One region of the Micrococcus antarcticus genome, then DNA from elsewhere that is predicted to be linked to it. Evidence: predicted binding sites of a transcription regulator. Region 1 holds the regulator's gene; the other holds the start of a gene.

Evidence for each region. Region 1 encodes HspR, which represses chaperone genes until heat shock. Its sites were predicted from a motif close to AAGTTGAGTCNNNNNGACTCAACTT; they were not measured.
Region 2: the regulator HspR is predicted to act here: its motif matches at 4,545-4,569, upstream of LG274_RS04680 (Hsp20/alpha crystallin family protein).

Annotation. Positions count from the first base shown of each region.
Region 1 covers NZ_CP085253.1:1,287,847-1,294,790, reverse strand. Annotated here, with positions in the region: gene dnaK (molecular chaperone DnaK) at 278-2,134, shown strand; gene LG274_RS06005 (nucleotide exchange factor GrpE) at 2,307-2,981, shown strand; gene LG274_RS06000 (DnaJ C-terminal domain-containing protein) at 3,035-4,015, shown strand; gene LG274_RS05995 (heat shock protein transcriptional repressor HspR) at 4,012-4,602, shown strand; gene LG274_RS05990 (alpha/beta hydrolase) at 4,581-5,603, shown strand; gene trmB (tRNA (guanosine(46)-N7)-methyltransferase TrmB) at 5,588-6,550, opposite strand; gene LG274_RS05980 (polysaccharide deacetylase family protein) at 6,576-6,944, opposite strand, start outside.
Region 2 covers NZ_CP085253.1:1,014,986-1,021,929, reverse strand. Annotated here, with positions in the region: gene LG274_RS04710 (hypothetical protein) at 1-173, opposite strand, end outside; gene LG274_RS04705 (O-acetyl-ADP-ribose deacetylase) at 230-757, shown strand; gene LG274_RS04700 (response regulator) at 778-1,452, opposite strand; gene LG274_RS04695 (sensor histidine kinase) at 1,449-2,675, opposite strand; gene LG274_RS04690 (ABC transporter permease) at 2,672-3,466, opposite strand; gene LG274_RS04685 (ABC transporter ATP-binding protein) at 3,463-4,434, opposite strand; gene LG274_RS04680 (Hsp20/alpha crystallin family protein) at 4,661-5,143, shown strand; partial or broken gene LG274_RS04675 (GMC oxidoreductase) at 5,252-5,719, opposite strand; gene ychF (redox-regulated ATPase YchF) at 6,099-6,944, shown strand, end outside.

The DNA of each region.
Region 1 (6,944 bases):
TCGCCTGAATCAACCACTCCGCGCGGGGGCGGCGCCAGCCCTGATCGCCCGCGGCAGGGCGAGGAGCCCCGTCCGACCTCTCCGGGAATGAATCCTCCGTGGAGCGCGTTGAACCGGACATCCGCAAAACATGAGTGAGGATGACTCACGTCCCTTGACACGCCGTCGCCGACGGTGGCAACCTGAGTCAGGAAGGCTCACGTCGGCCGGTTCGGACCCCCGGGTCCGGCCCAGGGCGACGCGGCCGCCTCATTCGCAGACAGGAAAGGACCACCCCATGTCCCGTGCAGTCGGAATCGATCTGGGCACCACCAACTCCGTCGTCGCCGTCCTCGAGGGCGGCGACCCCGTCGTCATCGCGAACGCCGAGGGCGCCCGCACCACCCCCTCCGTCGTCGCGTTCTCCAAGGGCGGCGACGTCCTGGTCGGCGAGGTCGCCAAGCGCCAGGCCGTCAACAACCCCGAGCGCACCTACGCGTCCGTCAAGCGCCACATGGGCACCGACTGGACCACCGAGGTGGACGGCAAGAAGTACACCCCGCAGGAGATCTCGGCCCGCACGCTGATGAAGCTCAAGCACGACGCCGAGGAGTACCTGGGCGAGAAGGTCACCGACGCGGTGATCACCGTCCCGGCGTACTTCAACGACGCCGAGCGCCAGGCCACCAAGGAGGCCGGCGAGATCGCGGGCCTGAACGTCAAGCGCATCATCAACGAGCCCACCGCGGCGGCCCTGGCCTACGGCCTCGAGAAGGGCAAGGAGGACGAGCTCATCCTCGTCTTCGACCTGGGCGGCGGCACCTTCGACGTGTCCCTGCTCGAGGTCGCCAAGGACGAGGACGACTTCGCCACCATCCAGGTGCGCGCCACCTCGGGCGACAACCGCCTCGGCGGCGACGACTGGGACCAGCGGATCGTGGACTGGCTGCTCCAGCAGGCCAAGTCCAAGGGCGCGGACCTGTCCAAGGACAAGATCGCCCTGCAGCGCCTGAAGGAGGCGGCGGAGCAGGCCAAGAAGGAGCTCTCCTCGGCCACCTCCACCAACATCTCGCTCCAGTACCTCTCCGTGACCCCCGAGGGCCCGGTGCACCTGGACGAGCACCTCTCCCGCGCCAAGTTCCAGGACCTCACCAAGGACCTGCTCGAGCGCACCCGCAAGCCCTTCAACGACGTGATCAAGGAGGCCGGCGTCAAGGTCTCCGACATCGACCACGTGGTCCTCGTGGGCGGCTCCACCCGCATGCCGGCCGTCTCCGAGCTCGTGAAGGAGCTCACGGGCGGCAAGGAGCCGAACAAGAGCGTGAACCCGGACGAGGTCGTCGCGATCGGCGCCTCCGTGCAGGCCGGCGTGCTCGCCGGCGAGCGCAAGGACGTCCTCCTGATCGACGTGACCCCCCTCTCGCTGGGCATCGAGACCAAGGGCGGCGTGATGGCCAAGCTCATCGAGCGCAACACGGCCATCCCCACGAAGCGCTCGGAGACCTTCACCACGGCCGAGGACAACCAGCCCTCCGTGTCCATCCAGGTCTTCCAGGGCGAGCGCGAGTTCACCCGGGACAACAAGGCCCTGGGCACCTTCGAGCTGACCGGCATCGCCCCGGCCCCCCGCGGCATGCCCCAGATCGAGGTCACCTTCGACATCGACGCGAACGGCATCGTGCACGTCTCCGCGAAGGACAAGGGCACCGGCACCGAGCAGTCGATGACCATCACGGGCGGCTCCTCGCTGTCCAAGGAGGACATCGACCGCATGGTCAAGGACGCCGAGGCCCACGCGGACGACGACAAGAAGCGCCGCGAGGCCGCCGAGCGCCGCAACCAGGCCGAGCAGTCCGCGTACTCCGTGGACAAGCTCCTGGCCGACAACGCGGACAAGCTGCCCGAGGACGTCAAGACCGAGGTCCAGGCCGACGTCGACGCCCTCAAGGCCGCCCTGGAGCAGCAGGACAACGACGACGAGGTCAAGGCCGCGTTCGAGAAGCTCCAGGCCTCCCAGGTGAAGATCGGCGAGGCGCTCTACGCCCAGCAGGGCTCCGAGCAGCAGGCCGACGCCGGCGCCGAGGCCCCCCAGGCCGAGGACGAGGACATCGTCGACGCCGAGGTCGTCGACGAGGACGACGAGAAGAAGAACTGACGCACCCGCGCCGTCGTCGGCGCCGGCGAGCCCTGCGGCCCGCCGGCCCGACGGGGCCCGCGACAGCACCGGTGGGCCGGTCACGGCGATCGCACGTCCGTGACCGGCCCACCGGCCTCTCACCCCAGACTTCCGGCGCGCACGGCGCGCCGCCGCAGCGAAAGGACCCACCATGAGCGAGAACACCGCCGACCGCCCGGACGACGACCGGACCCCGGGCGAGAAGGGCTCCGAGGAGCAGGCCTTCACGTTCCAGGATCGCCGCCGGATCGACCCGGAGACCGGCCGCCCGCGCGGAGAGGCCGCCCCCGACGCCGAGCCGCAGGACGCGCCGGTCCAGGACGAGGGCGACGCCTTGGCGCAGGCCGCGCGCATCCTCGACGACGCCGGGGCCGAGGCCGGCGAGGCGCCGTCCGGGTCCTCCCGCGAGGCCGAGCTGGAGACGGACCTGCGCCGCCTGCAGGCCGAGTACGTGAACTACAAGCGCCGCGTGGACCGCGACCGCGACCTCGCGAAGGACCAGGGCGTCCTGAAGGCCGTTCTGGCGCTGATCCCCGTGCTGGACGACCTCGACGCGGCGCGGTCCGCCGGCGACCTGGCCGAGGGCCCCTTCGCCAAGATCGCCGAGAAGCTCGACTCCGCCCTCGCGGGCCTCGGCGTGCAGCGCCACGACCAGGAGGAGCTGGCGGGCGTCGAGTTCGACCCCGCTCTCCACGAGGCCGTCATGCGCCAGCCGCACCCCGAGATCCCCGCCGACCACGTGGTGCATGTGTTCCGCAACGGCTACGCACGGGACGGCCGCGTGCTGCGCGCCGCCCAGGTGATGGTGTCCGCCGGGGACGAGTGAGCCACGGCTGAACCGCACCGATCACCGCACCACGACGAACGAAGGGAGGCGCCATGGCCTCGCAGGATTGGATGGACAAGGACTTCTACGCGTCCCTCGGGGTGTCCAAGGACGCCTCCGAGGCCGACGTCAAGAAGGCCTACCGCAAGCTGGCCCGCACGCATCACCCGGACCAGAACCCCGGCGATGAGGCCGCGGAGAAGAAGTTCAAGGAGATCTCCGAGGCCTACGCGGTGCTCAGCGACCCCAAGGAGCGCCAGGAGTACGACGCCGTCCGCGCGATGGGCGGCGGCGCCCGCTTCACCGCCCCCGGCGGCGGGGCCGGCGGGGGCTTCGAGGACGTCTTCGGCGGGATGTTCGGCGGCGGCGCCGGACCCCGCGGCGCTCAGGCGGGCCCGGACCTGAACGACCTCTTCGGAGACATGTTCGGCGGGTTCGGCGGCCAGCCGGGCTTCGGGCCGGCCGGCGGCGGCTTCGGCCAGCAGCGGCCCGCCAAGGGTGCGGACCGCACCGCCACCACCACCATCTCCTTCCGGGGCTCGATCGAGGGCACGACGGTCTCCCTGCGGGCGGCCGACGGGGAGGTCGTGGACGTCAAGGTGCCCAAGGGCATCCGGGACGGCCAGAAGGTCCGTGCCCGCGGCAAGGGCTCGCCGGGCGCGGCGGGCCGCGGCGACCTGATCGTCACCGTGAAGGTGCGCGAGCACGAGTTCTTCCACCGCGACGGCGACACCCTCCGCATCACCGTGCCCGTCACCTTCCCCGAGGCCGCGCTCGGCGCGACCATCGAGGTGCCCACCCTCGAGAGGACCGTGAAGGTCAAGGTCCCGGCGGGCTCCGCCTCGGGCAGGACCCTGCGCCTCAAGGGCCGCGGCGTCGAGACCTCGAAGGGCGCCGGGGACCTCCTGGTCGAGCTGCAGGTGGCCGTGCCCACCGAGCTCACCGACGAGGCGCGCGCCGCCGTCGAGGCCCTCGCTGCCGCCACCGCCGGCGACGATCCGAGGCGGGAGCTGGCCCGGAGGGCCGACTGGTGAGCGCCGGGCCCCGGCGCTCCGAGGCCGCCGACCGGGCCGCCCGCGACGCGCGGGAGCGCGGCGGCGAGTGGACCGCGCCCGTGTTCGTCATCTCCACCGCCGCGGCGATGACGGACATGCACCCGCAGACCCTGCGCCAGTACGACCGCCTCGGCCTCGTGGTGCCCCAGCGCCAGGGCGGGCGGCAGCGCCGCTACTCCCGCGCCGACGTCGAGCGCCTCCAGACCATCCAGGCGCTGAGCCGCGAGGGCGTCTCCCTCGAGGGGATCCGCCGGATCGTCGCCCTGCAGCGCGAGGTGGAGCAGCTGCAGGACACCGTGGTGGAGCTCGCCTCCCAGGTGGACCGACTGCACCAGGTCTCGCGGCTGGCCCGCGTGTTCACGGTGGGTGCCGCCGGTGACGTCTCGGCGCGCTACGCCGACCGCCGCTCGGGCGCCGGCCGCCCGGACGGCGTCGCCCCCGCGTCCGGAGCCGCGGAGCCGGGCACCCCGTCCGGCGCCGCGCGGCGCGGTGCGGCCGTGCGCGCCCTGCCCGCGGGCACCGCCCGTTCCCGCCGGATCCTCGCGTGGAACCCGCCGCAGGCCTGACGCCGCTGGCGTTCACGGCCCCGCAGCGCGCCGCCCGCCGGGAACGGCTGCGGGAGGACCTGGGCCGGAAGGACCGGCTCGACCCGCGGAGCCGCGCCGCGCTGGAGGGCCTCGCCCACGCGCTCGCCCCGGACTCCATGGACCGTGCCCTGCCGGCGCGCGAGCTGCTGGCCCACGACCTCGAGGGCCGCGGTGGGCCCACCGCCGCCGTGTGCGCTGGAGACCCCGCCACCGCCACCCATCTGACCTGGATGGTCTCCGGCATGGGCATCCGCCCGGACACCGCCCTGTGGGGCGCGGCGCACGAGGCCGCTCAGCTGGCCGCGGCCCAGCACGCGGCGGGGGCGCCCCGCCCCGTCGTCGTCGCGTGGCTGCGCTACCCCGCACCCGCGCCGTGGCGCGTGGTCCTCGACCGCCCCGCGCGGGAGGCCGGCCGGCAGCTCGCCGACGACGTCGCCGCGTGGTGGGCACACCTGCACGCGTCGGGGCTGCGCGCCCGCGGCACCGCGGTGCACGGGGCCGTGGACGCCCACTCGTACGGCTCCCTCGTGGCGGGGCACGCCCTGCGAGAGCTCGACGAGCGGGGGCTCCTTCCGGCCGACTCCGCGGCCACCGATCCCACGCCCCACAGCGCGGAGCGCCCCGTCGAGACCCTGGTGGTGTCCGGGGCGGTGGGCCTGCCGCTCGCCCTCCTCTCGGGAGCCCGTGCGCTCGGCGCGGCCACCGGCCGGGTGTTCGAGGCCCGCGCGCCCGGAGACGTGCTCTCCGTCCTCGGCCGGCTCGGCGGGCTGCGGCAGGCCTGGCCCGGCGCCGTCGCCCTGCCCGTGGACCCCGTCCCGGGGATGGACGGGGCCGCCGTGCGCGGCCACGACACCTCGCGCTGGACGCCCGCGGCCGGCGACGACGCGCCGCGGGGCTACCGCGATCCGGGCTCCGTGACGCTCGCGGCCGCCGCCCGCGTCACCGCGGGCCAGCCGCTCGGCCTTCAGCGCCTCCGGTAGGCGAGGTCGAAGACGAGCCGGCCGGCGCGCTGGGACTTGGCCTCGAAGCTCGTGACGGGGCGGCCCTCGAACCGCGGAGCCCACCCGCCCTCGTGGTCCACCGGGTCCTCCGCCTCGCTCGCGGCCACGGCCTCCCCGAGTCCCGCGCGCAGGGGGCGCTCCTCGGCGGCCGCGTCCTCCCATCCGGCGGGCAGCGGCTGCGCGCCCACCTCGAGCTCGCGGCCCTCGCGGCGCACGCGGGTCAGCGGGGAGTCCTCCCCGGACGCGCGGCCCGGGAAGAGGTTCTCGAACTCGGGGTGGGCCTCCAGGACCTCGCGCATCTGCACGGCGTACCCGGACCAGTCGGTGGCCAGGCGCAGCACGCCGCCGGGGGCGAGCACGCGGGCCACGCGGTCCGCGAAGGCGGGGGAGACGAGGCGGCGCTTGTGGTGGCGCTTCTTGTGCCACGGGTCCGGGAAGAACACCCACACCTCGCCCACGGAGCCGGGCTCGAGCAGCTGGTCCAGCAGCTCGGGGGCGTTGGCCTCCACGGCCCGCACGTTGGTGAGCCCGCGGTGCTCCACCTGCGCCATGAGCGCCGCGAGCCCCGGCACGTACACCTCCACCGAGAGCACGTTCCAGTCCGGCCGGTCCGCCGCGCCCTGGGCGGTGGACTCGCCCAGGCCCGAGCCGACGTCCACGAGCAGCGGGGCCTCCCGCCCGAACACGGCCCCCCAGTCCAGGTGGGCGTCCGGGGACACGGAGGTGGCCGCCCGGTGGCGGGGGACGTCCACGAGCACGGTGTCCGCGAGGCGGTCCCACACGGCCTGCTTGCCGGAGGTGAGGCGGGCGCCGCGGCGGACGAAGGAGACCGGCTCCATGCGGTGCAGTGCGGGGTCCTTCTCGGTGTTGTGGTCGTGCGGGTGGGCCGCGTCGGCGGACGGGGCGGGGGCGGTGTGCTCAGTCATCCGCACGATCCTCCCACGGCGGCGCTCAGGGGTGCAGGCCGGAGCCCGTCGTGTGACCGGCGGCCACGCCCCCCGTGATGCGGTCCACGGTCACGAACGTGTAGCCCTCCGAGCGCAGGTGCGCGATGACGGCGGGGACGGCGTCCACGGTGGTGGAGTGGATGTCATGCATCAGCACGATCCCGCCCGGGCGGGCCCCCGCCTTCACGGCGGCGAGGGTCTGTGCGGGGCTGCGGTGCTCCCAGTCCCGGGTGTCCACGCTCCAGGTGACCGATCCCGCGCGGGGCAGCCCGCCGAGGGTGGCCAGCACCGACTCGTTCAGCGCCCCGTAGGGGGCGCGCACGGTGCTCGGGCTGACGCCGGCCGCGCGGACGGCGGCGTCCGTCGCCGCGAT
Region 2 (6,944 bases), 270 kb from region 1:
GGGTGCTCCCACATGCCGCGCTGGCCGTCGGCGGTGACGGCGAGGATCGTGGGGGCGAACACGGACTGCCGGCCGAGCGTGTCGAACACGTGCTCCACCGCGAGGCTGATCAGCGGCAGCAGCTCGTCGCCGGGAGGCGTGGGGGTCGGTCCGGTGGGCGTCGGGGTGCTCATGGGCCCGAGGCTACCGGCCCTGTCCGACGGCGCCCACCCGCGCCTAGCGTGAACCCATGCAGCTCACCATCGCCCCCGGGGACATCACGGCCACGCACGCGGACGCCGTCGTCAACGCCGCCAACTCCACACTGCTCGGCGGCGGAGGCGTGGACGGCGCCATCCACCGGCGCGGCGGCCCCGAGATCCTGGCCGAGTGCCGCCGCCTGCGCGAGACCGACCTGCCGGAGGGGCTGCCCGCCGGCCAGGCCGTGGCGACGACGGCGGGGCGCCTGCCCGCGCGCTGGGTCATCCACACGGTGGGCCCGGTGTGGGCCAAGACGATCGACAAGTCCGACACCCTCGCCTCGTGCTACCGCGAGTCCCTGAAGGTGGCGGCCGGGCTCGGCGCCCGGACGGTCGCGTTCCCGGCGATCTCCGCGGGGATCTACGGCTGGCCCATGGAAGACGCGGCGCGGATCGCCGTCGAGACCTGCCACGCGATGGCGGACGAGGTGGGCGGCACCGTGGACGAGGTGCTGTTCGTGCCCTACGGCGACACGGCGGAGGCCGCGTTCCGTGCGGCGCTCGCGCATCTCACCTGAGCGCCTCCGCTGAGCCTCCCCTACAGCCACCCGCGGTCGCGGGCGACCGCCGCGGCCTCGCCGCGCGTGCTGGTGGCCGTCTTGCCGATCGCCGCGCTCAGATGGTTGCGCACCGTGCCCGCGGACAGGTGCAGGCGCCCGGCGATCGCCCGGACGGAGGCCCCCGTGAGCGCTTCGCGCAGCACGTCGACCTCCCGCGGGGTCAGCGGGCTCGGCCCCGCCGCGAGGGTGTCCACCGCGAGCGAGGGATCCACCACGCGCTCACCGCGGGCCACCGCGCGCACGGCGTCGGCGAGCTGCTCGGCCGGGGTGTCCTTGACCACGAATCCCCGGGCCCCGGCGGCCAGGGCCCGCTCCAGGTAGCCGGGGCGGCCGAAGGTCGTCACCATCAGCACGGCGCAGTCCAGGCCGCGGTCCCGGATCCGGCGCAGGGCCTCGAACCCGTCCACTCCGGGCATCTCGATGTCCAGCAGGGCGACATCCACGTCATGGGCCTCGACCGCGTCCGCCACCTCGTCCCCGGAGGCCGCCTGGGCGACGACGGTCAGGTCCGGCTCGGTGTCCAGGAGGGCGGCCAGGGCGCCGCGCACGAGCGCCTGGTCGTCGGCCAGCAGCAGGCGCAGCGGAGCCCCGGGCCCGTGACCGGCTGAGGGCGGCGACGCCGGGGACGGGGCCGGGTCGGCTGACTCTCTCATGCGTCCATCCTGCCCTCGGCGGCGGGCAGCACCCCGCGCGCGGCCTCCAACGTGCTCCCGCCCCAGTGCACGGCCACGCCGGTGCCGGCCCCGCCCAGCCCCGGCCCCACCTCGAGGCGTGCGCCCTCCGCCGCCGCCCGCTCGGCGAGGGTGCCGGGGCCCACACCCGCGGCGACGGAGGCCGGCAGTCCGGCGCCGTCGTCGAGCACCGCCACGTGGTGGGCGTCCAGGCTGATGCGCACCCGGCGGGCCCCGGCGTGGCGGAGCACATTGGTCACGGCCTCGCGCACGATCCAGGCGGCCAGGGCGCGGCGACGCTCGGGCACCTCGGTGACCGCGCCGGGCGGCGGGGCCTCGACGGCCATCCCGGCGTCCCGCAGCGCCCCCGTGGAGAGGGAGAGCTGCCCGCCCAGCTCCGGGGCGGCGAGCTCGGCGACGGCGGCCCGCGCCTCGGCGAGGGCCGTGCGGGACAGGGCGATCACCTCGGCGGCCTCCTCCTTGGCCCGGGCGGGGTCCGTGTCGATCAGCCGGTGCACGAGCTGGGTCTTGACGTTGATGGTGGTCAGGGAGTGGCCCAGGATGTCGTGCAGATCCCGGCCGAGCCGTTCCCGCTGGCCGGCGAGGTCGAGTTCATGCGTCATCTCCACGACCCGGTCGTCCCGGGCGATCGCCAAGCGCATGCCCACCAGCACCACCAGGAGGACGGCGAGGTTGCCCAGCACGACGGGCAGGGCCGGATCGCCGGGGAAGGACAGCAGCCCGGTCGCCAGCGCCGCGGCCACCGTGGCCCCGGCGCCGATCAGGCCCACGCGGAGCCGGTGGGGGAAGAGCCATGTGGCCACGAGGAAGGGGGAGTAGAGCAGAGCCTGGACACCCAGGATCCGGGTCAGCACGGCCACGCACCCGGCGAGCACGAGCCAGGTGAGGACCGCGTTGGCCCAGGCCGGCCACGCGCGTACCGGGCGCGGCACCACGAACGCGGCCAGGTAGACGAGGATGAAGACCGCGATGGCCGCCACCCCCAGGATCGCCTCGCCCCGCCCGTCCCCGGGCGTGAACGCCCGGCGGAGGAGCTCGACGAGGACGAAGCCGAAGCTGATGAGCCACACCCCGGCGAACCCCAGCGTGGACGGCCACAGGTGCAGCGGCAGGACGGCGGGGTCGTGCTCCGCCGTGCCGACCGCCGGGCGGGCCGGCGCCGGGGATCCGCCGGAGGGGGTCACGCGCGGGCCGTCCGGGAGCGGGAGGCGAGCAGGCAGACCACCGCGAACACGGCCGTCCAGGCCAGCAGGTTCACGAGCGGCAGCCACAGCGGGTCCGCAGCGGCGGCGGGTTCCGTTCCCATCTGTGCCCTCTCTCCCTCCATCTGCGGCCATCGGGCGAGGGCGCCGGCCCCGTACACCGGAGTGAAGCGCCCGATGTCCAGCATGATCCCCGAGAGCGGGACGAAGAGGTTCCCGAGGAAGCCGAACACCACCAGGATGCCCGACGCCGCGGACACGGCGGCCTCCGAACGGAAGAGCAGGGCGGCCGCCAGGCCGAACAGCGCGAACGGCAGCGAGGACACCAGGGCGAGGGCGCCCGTCGTGAGCCAGCGCAGCGGGCCGTCGAGCTCGGCGCCCGTGAGCGCGCCCGCGGTGAGCACGGCGAGCACGGGCAGGGCGGCGATGGCCAAGGCCACGAGGCACTTGCCGGCGAGGTAGGCGCCCGGGGTGAGCGCGGTCAGGGAGAGCTGGCGGCCCCAGCCGGACTGGCGCTCGACGGCGGCCGAGCCGGCGATCGATGTGGTGGCCATGACCGCCCCGTACACGGTCATGCCGGTCATGGTGTACGCGGACACGTTCCCGTGGCCGACGGGGCGGTCTCCCCAGTCGGAGAGCGCGCCGAACATGAGGTAGAGCGCCACGGGGAGGACGACGATGAAGAACGAGCCCTCGATCATCCGCACGTTGCGGACGAACTCGCGGCGTGCGTAGCCGAACAGTCGGCCGGGGGCGGTGGTGGTCGTGCTCATGCGAGGGACTCCTGCGGCTCGGAGGGTGTCGGCTGGCCGGCGTCGGTCAGGGAGAGGAACACGTCGTCGAGGGAGGCGTGGGTGATCGCCAGGTCCTCGACGAGGCGCTTGTTCAGCAGGTGGCGGGCGACGTCGTCGCCGGTGACCGAGCCCCCGGCGGGGACGCGCACGCGCAGGCGGCCGGGGGAGAGGTGCTGTGGTTCGAGCTGGACGGCGTCCTGCGGCAGGCTCAGGGCGGTGGCGAGGCGGGCGGGCGCGTCCGGATCGTCTCCGCCGCCGGCCCAGCGGCCCGTGAGGGTGACGGACCCGCCGGTGGCGAGCTCGGCGGGCGTGCCGTCCGCGTGGATCCGGCCCTCGCGCATCAGGACGATCCGGTCCGCGAAGTCCTCGGCCTCGGGGAGGAAGTGGGTGGCGAACACGATGGTGCGGCCCCGGTCCGCCTCGGCGTGCATGGTGTCCCAGAAGTCGTGGCGGGCGCGGACGTCCATGCCCGCGGTGGGCTCGTCCAGGATCAGCAGCTCGGGGTCGGTGAGCAGGGCCAGGGCGAAGCGCAGCCGCTGGCGCTCGCCTCCGGAGCACTTCTTCACCCGGCGGCCGGCCAGCCCGGTGAGGCCGGCGCGCTCCAGGGCGGCGGGCACGCCGATGTGGCGGCGGTGGCAGCCGGCCACCATGGCCACGGTCTCGCGGACGCTCAGGTCCTCCAGCAGGCCGCCCGTCTGCAGCACCGCGCCCACCCGGCCCTGGCGGACGGCGGCGACGGGGTCGGAGCCGAGGACGCGGACCGTGCCGTCCGAGGGCGGGCTGAAGCCCAGGGCCATGTCCAGCAGCGTGGTCTTGCCGGCGCCGTTGGGCCCGAGGAGGGCGAGGACTTCGCCGGCGGGGACGGTGAGGTCCACGCCGTCCACGGCCCGGACCGGTCCGAAGCGGCGGGTGAGTCCCCGGGTTGCGAGTGCGGGTGCGTTGCTCATGGCTCCAGCCTTGCCGAGGGACGCGCCCCGCGGGAGCGGCAGACGTCAGGAATGCGCCATGACGGATGTCATGGGTGGGCCGTGACGAGGCGTGAGGGCCGTCCCTCAGGAAGTTGAGCGGAGTTCACGCAGATTTCTGGAATGGGTTCGCCGGGCGTGCTGTTGTGGTGGTCAGACGCCGCGGTGTCAGCGGCGCCCACCCGACTCCCGAGGAGAGTGAACCGACATGGCCCGTCCCATCGATCCATTCCGTGAGATGGAGCGTCCCTTCCGTGAGATGGAGCGCCTGGTGAACGGTCTGACGACCCGCGCGACCGGCACCGCGTCCATGCCCATGAACCTGTACCGCGAGGGCGACGCCTTCGGCGCCGAGGTCGAGCTGCCCGGCGTCGACCCGGCCTCCATCGACGTGGACGTGGAGGAGCGCACGCTCACCGTCCGCGCCGAGCGCAAGGAGGACCCGGCCCGCGAGGACCGCCGCTGGCTCACCCGTGAGCGTTCCGCCGGCACCTTCGCCCGCCAGCTCACCCTGGGCGAGGGCCTGGCCCTCGACCGCATCCAGGCCGACTACAGCGACGGCGTCCTGACCCTCACCATCCCGGTGGCGGAGCAGGCCAAGCCCCGCAAGATCTCCGTCACCCACGGCGGCACCGCCCCCGTGGCCGGGCAGACCGTGGAGGGCGAGACCGCCGAGACCACCGGCGAGTGACCGGCCTCTGACGGAGCCGCGCGCGGCCGGCGTGACCGGCGCGCGGTCCGTCCCCCGAACGCAGATGCGGCGGGCCCCCACCGGGGGCCCGCCGCATCTGCGTGGCGGTCAGGCGCGATCGGCCAGGATCAGCTGCGCTGCCTTCTCACCGATCATGAAGCACGTGATGTTGGGGTTCACGGTCACGTGCTCGGGCGTCACGGAGGCGTCGGCCACGCGCAGGCCTGTCACGCCCTTGACGCGCAGGCGGGCGTCCAGGGGGCTCATGGCGTCGTCGTCGGCGCCCCTGCGCACCGAGCCCACCGGGTGGTACACGGTGTTGTGGGTGCGGCGCACGTAGTCGGCGATCTCCTCGTCCGTCTGCGCCTCCACGCCCGAGGCGAGCTCCCGGCCGGCCCACTCCGCCATCGCCGGCTGGGAGACGATCTCCCGGGCCAGCCGGGTGCCGGCCACCGCGACGGCCATGTCATGGCCCTCCGGGTCGGTGAAGTAGCGCGGGTCCACGGCCGGCTTGTCCCGGTAGTCGTTGGAGCGCAGGCGCACGGTGCCGCGGGACTTGGCGTGGGGTGGACCCGGTGGCCCCGCGGTCTCGGCTGTCGCCCTCTGGTCGGCAGACGCAGGTGTGCTTACTCTCGACGGGGTCTGGGCGGCCCGTCGACCCTACGGATCGGTCATCTGGGCGGGGATGCGTGCTGGGCGGTGCGGGTCTCTGGGTTCCGTGGGCACGCGGGGGCTGGGGCTGCCGGACCCCGTGGCCGCCGGGCCTCTGGGTTCCGTGGGCAGGAGAGCGAAGGTTTCTGCCCCCGGAAGCGAAAACCCTGCCGGTTCTGCCCCCGGAACAGGGGAGAGCGCGCTCTCTGCCCGCGGAGCGGGCGGGGCTGCCGGTTCTGCCCACGGAACGGGGCCGGTGCGGGACGCCTCCGCTGCGGTGAGCCCGCCGGTAGACTGCCGGACTGTGGCTTTGACTATCGGATTCGTGGGACTGCCCAACGTGGGCAAGTCGACCCTGTTCAACGCGCTGACGCGCCAGACCGTGCTCGCGGCGAACTATCCGTTCGCGACGATCGAGCCGAACGTGGGCGTGGTGAACCTGCCGGACGAGCGGCTGCCCCAGCTGGCCGAGATCTTCGGCTCCGAGCGCATCCTGCCGGCCACGGTGTCCTTCGTGGACATCGCCGGCATCGTGAAGGGCGCCTCCGAGGGGGAGGGCCTAGGCAATCAGTTCCTGGCGAACATCCGTGAGGCCCACGCGATCGCGCAGGTGGTGCGCGCGTTCGACGACGGCGACGTCATCCACGTGGACGGCAAGGTGGACCCGGCCTCGGACATGGAGACCATCAACACCGAGCTGATCATCGCGGACATGCAGACCGTGGAGAAGGCGATCCCGCGCGTCGAGAAGGAGGTCAAGGGCAAGAAGAAGGAGCCCGCCGACCTCGAGGCGCTCCAGGCCGCGCTCGCGGTGCTGGAGCGGGGCGAGACGATCTTCGCGGCGAAGGACAAGGACAAGCTGGACATGGACCGGCTGCGCGAGCTGAGCCTGCTCACCGCCAAGCCGTTCATCTACGTGTTCAACTCCGACGAGGGTGTGCTGGGGGACGAGGCCAAGCAGCAGGACCTGCGCGATCTGGTGGCCCCCGCCGACGCCGTGTTCCTGGACGCCAAGCTCGAGTCCGACCTCGTGGAGCTCTCCGAGGAGGAGGCCGCCGAGATGCTGGAGATGGCCGGGCAGGACGAGTCCGGGCTGGACCAGCTGGCCCGCGTGGGCTTCTCCACCCTCGGCCTGCAGACGTACCTGACG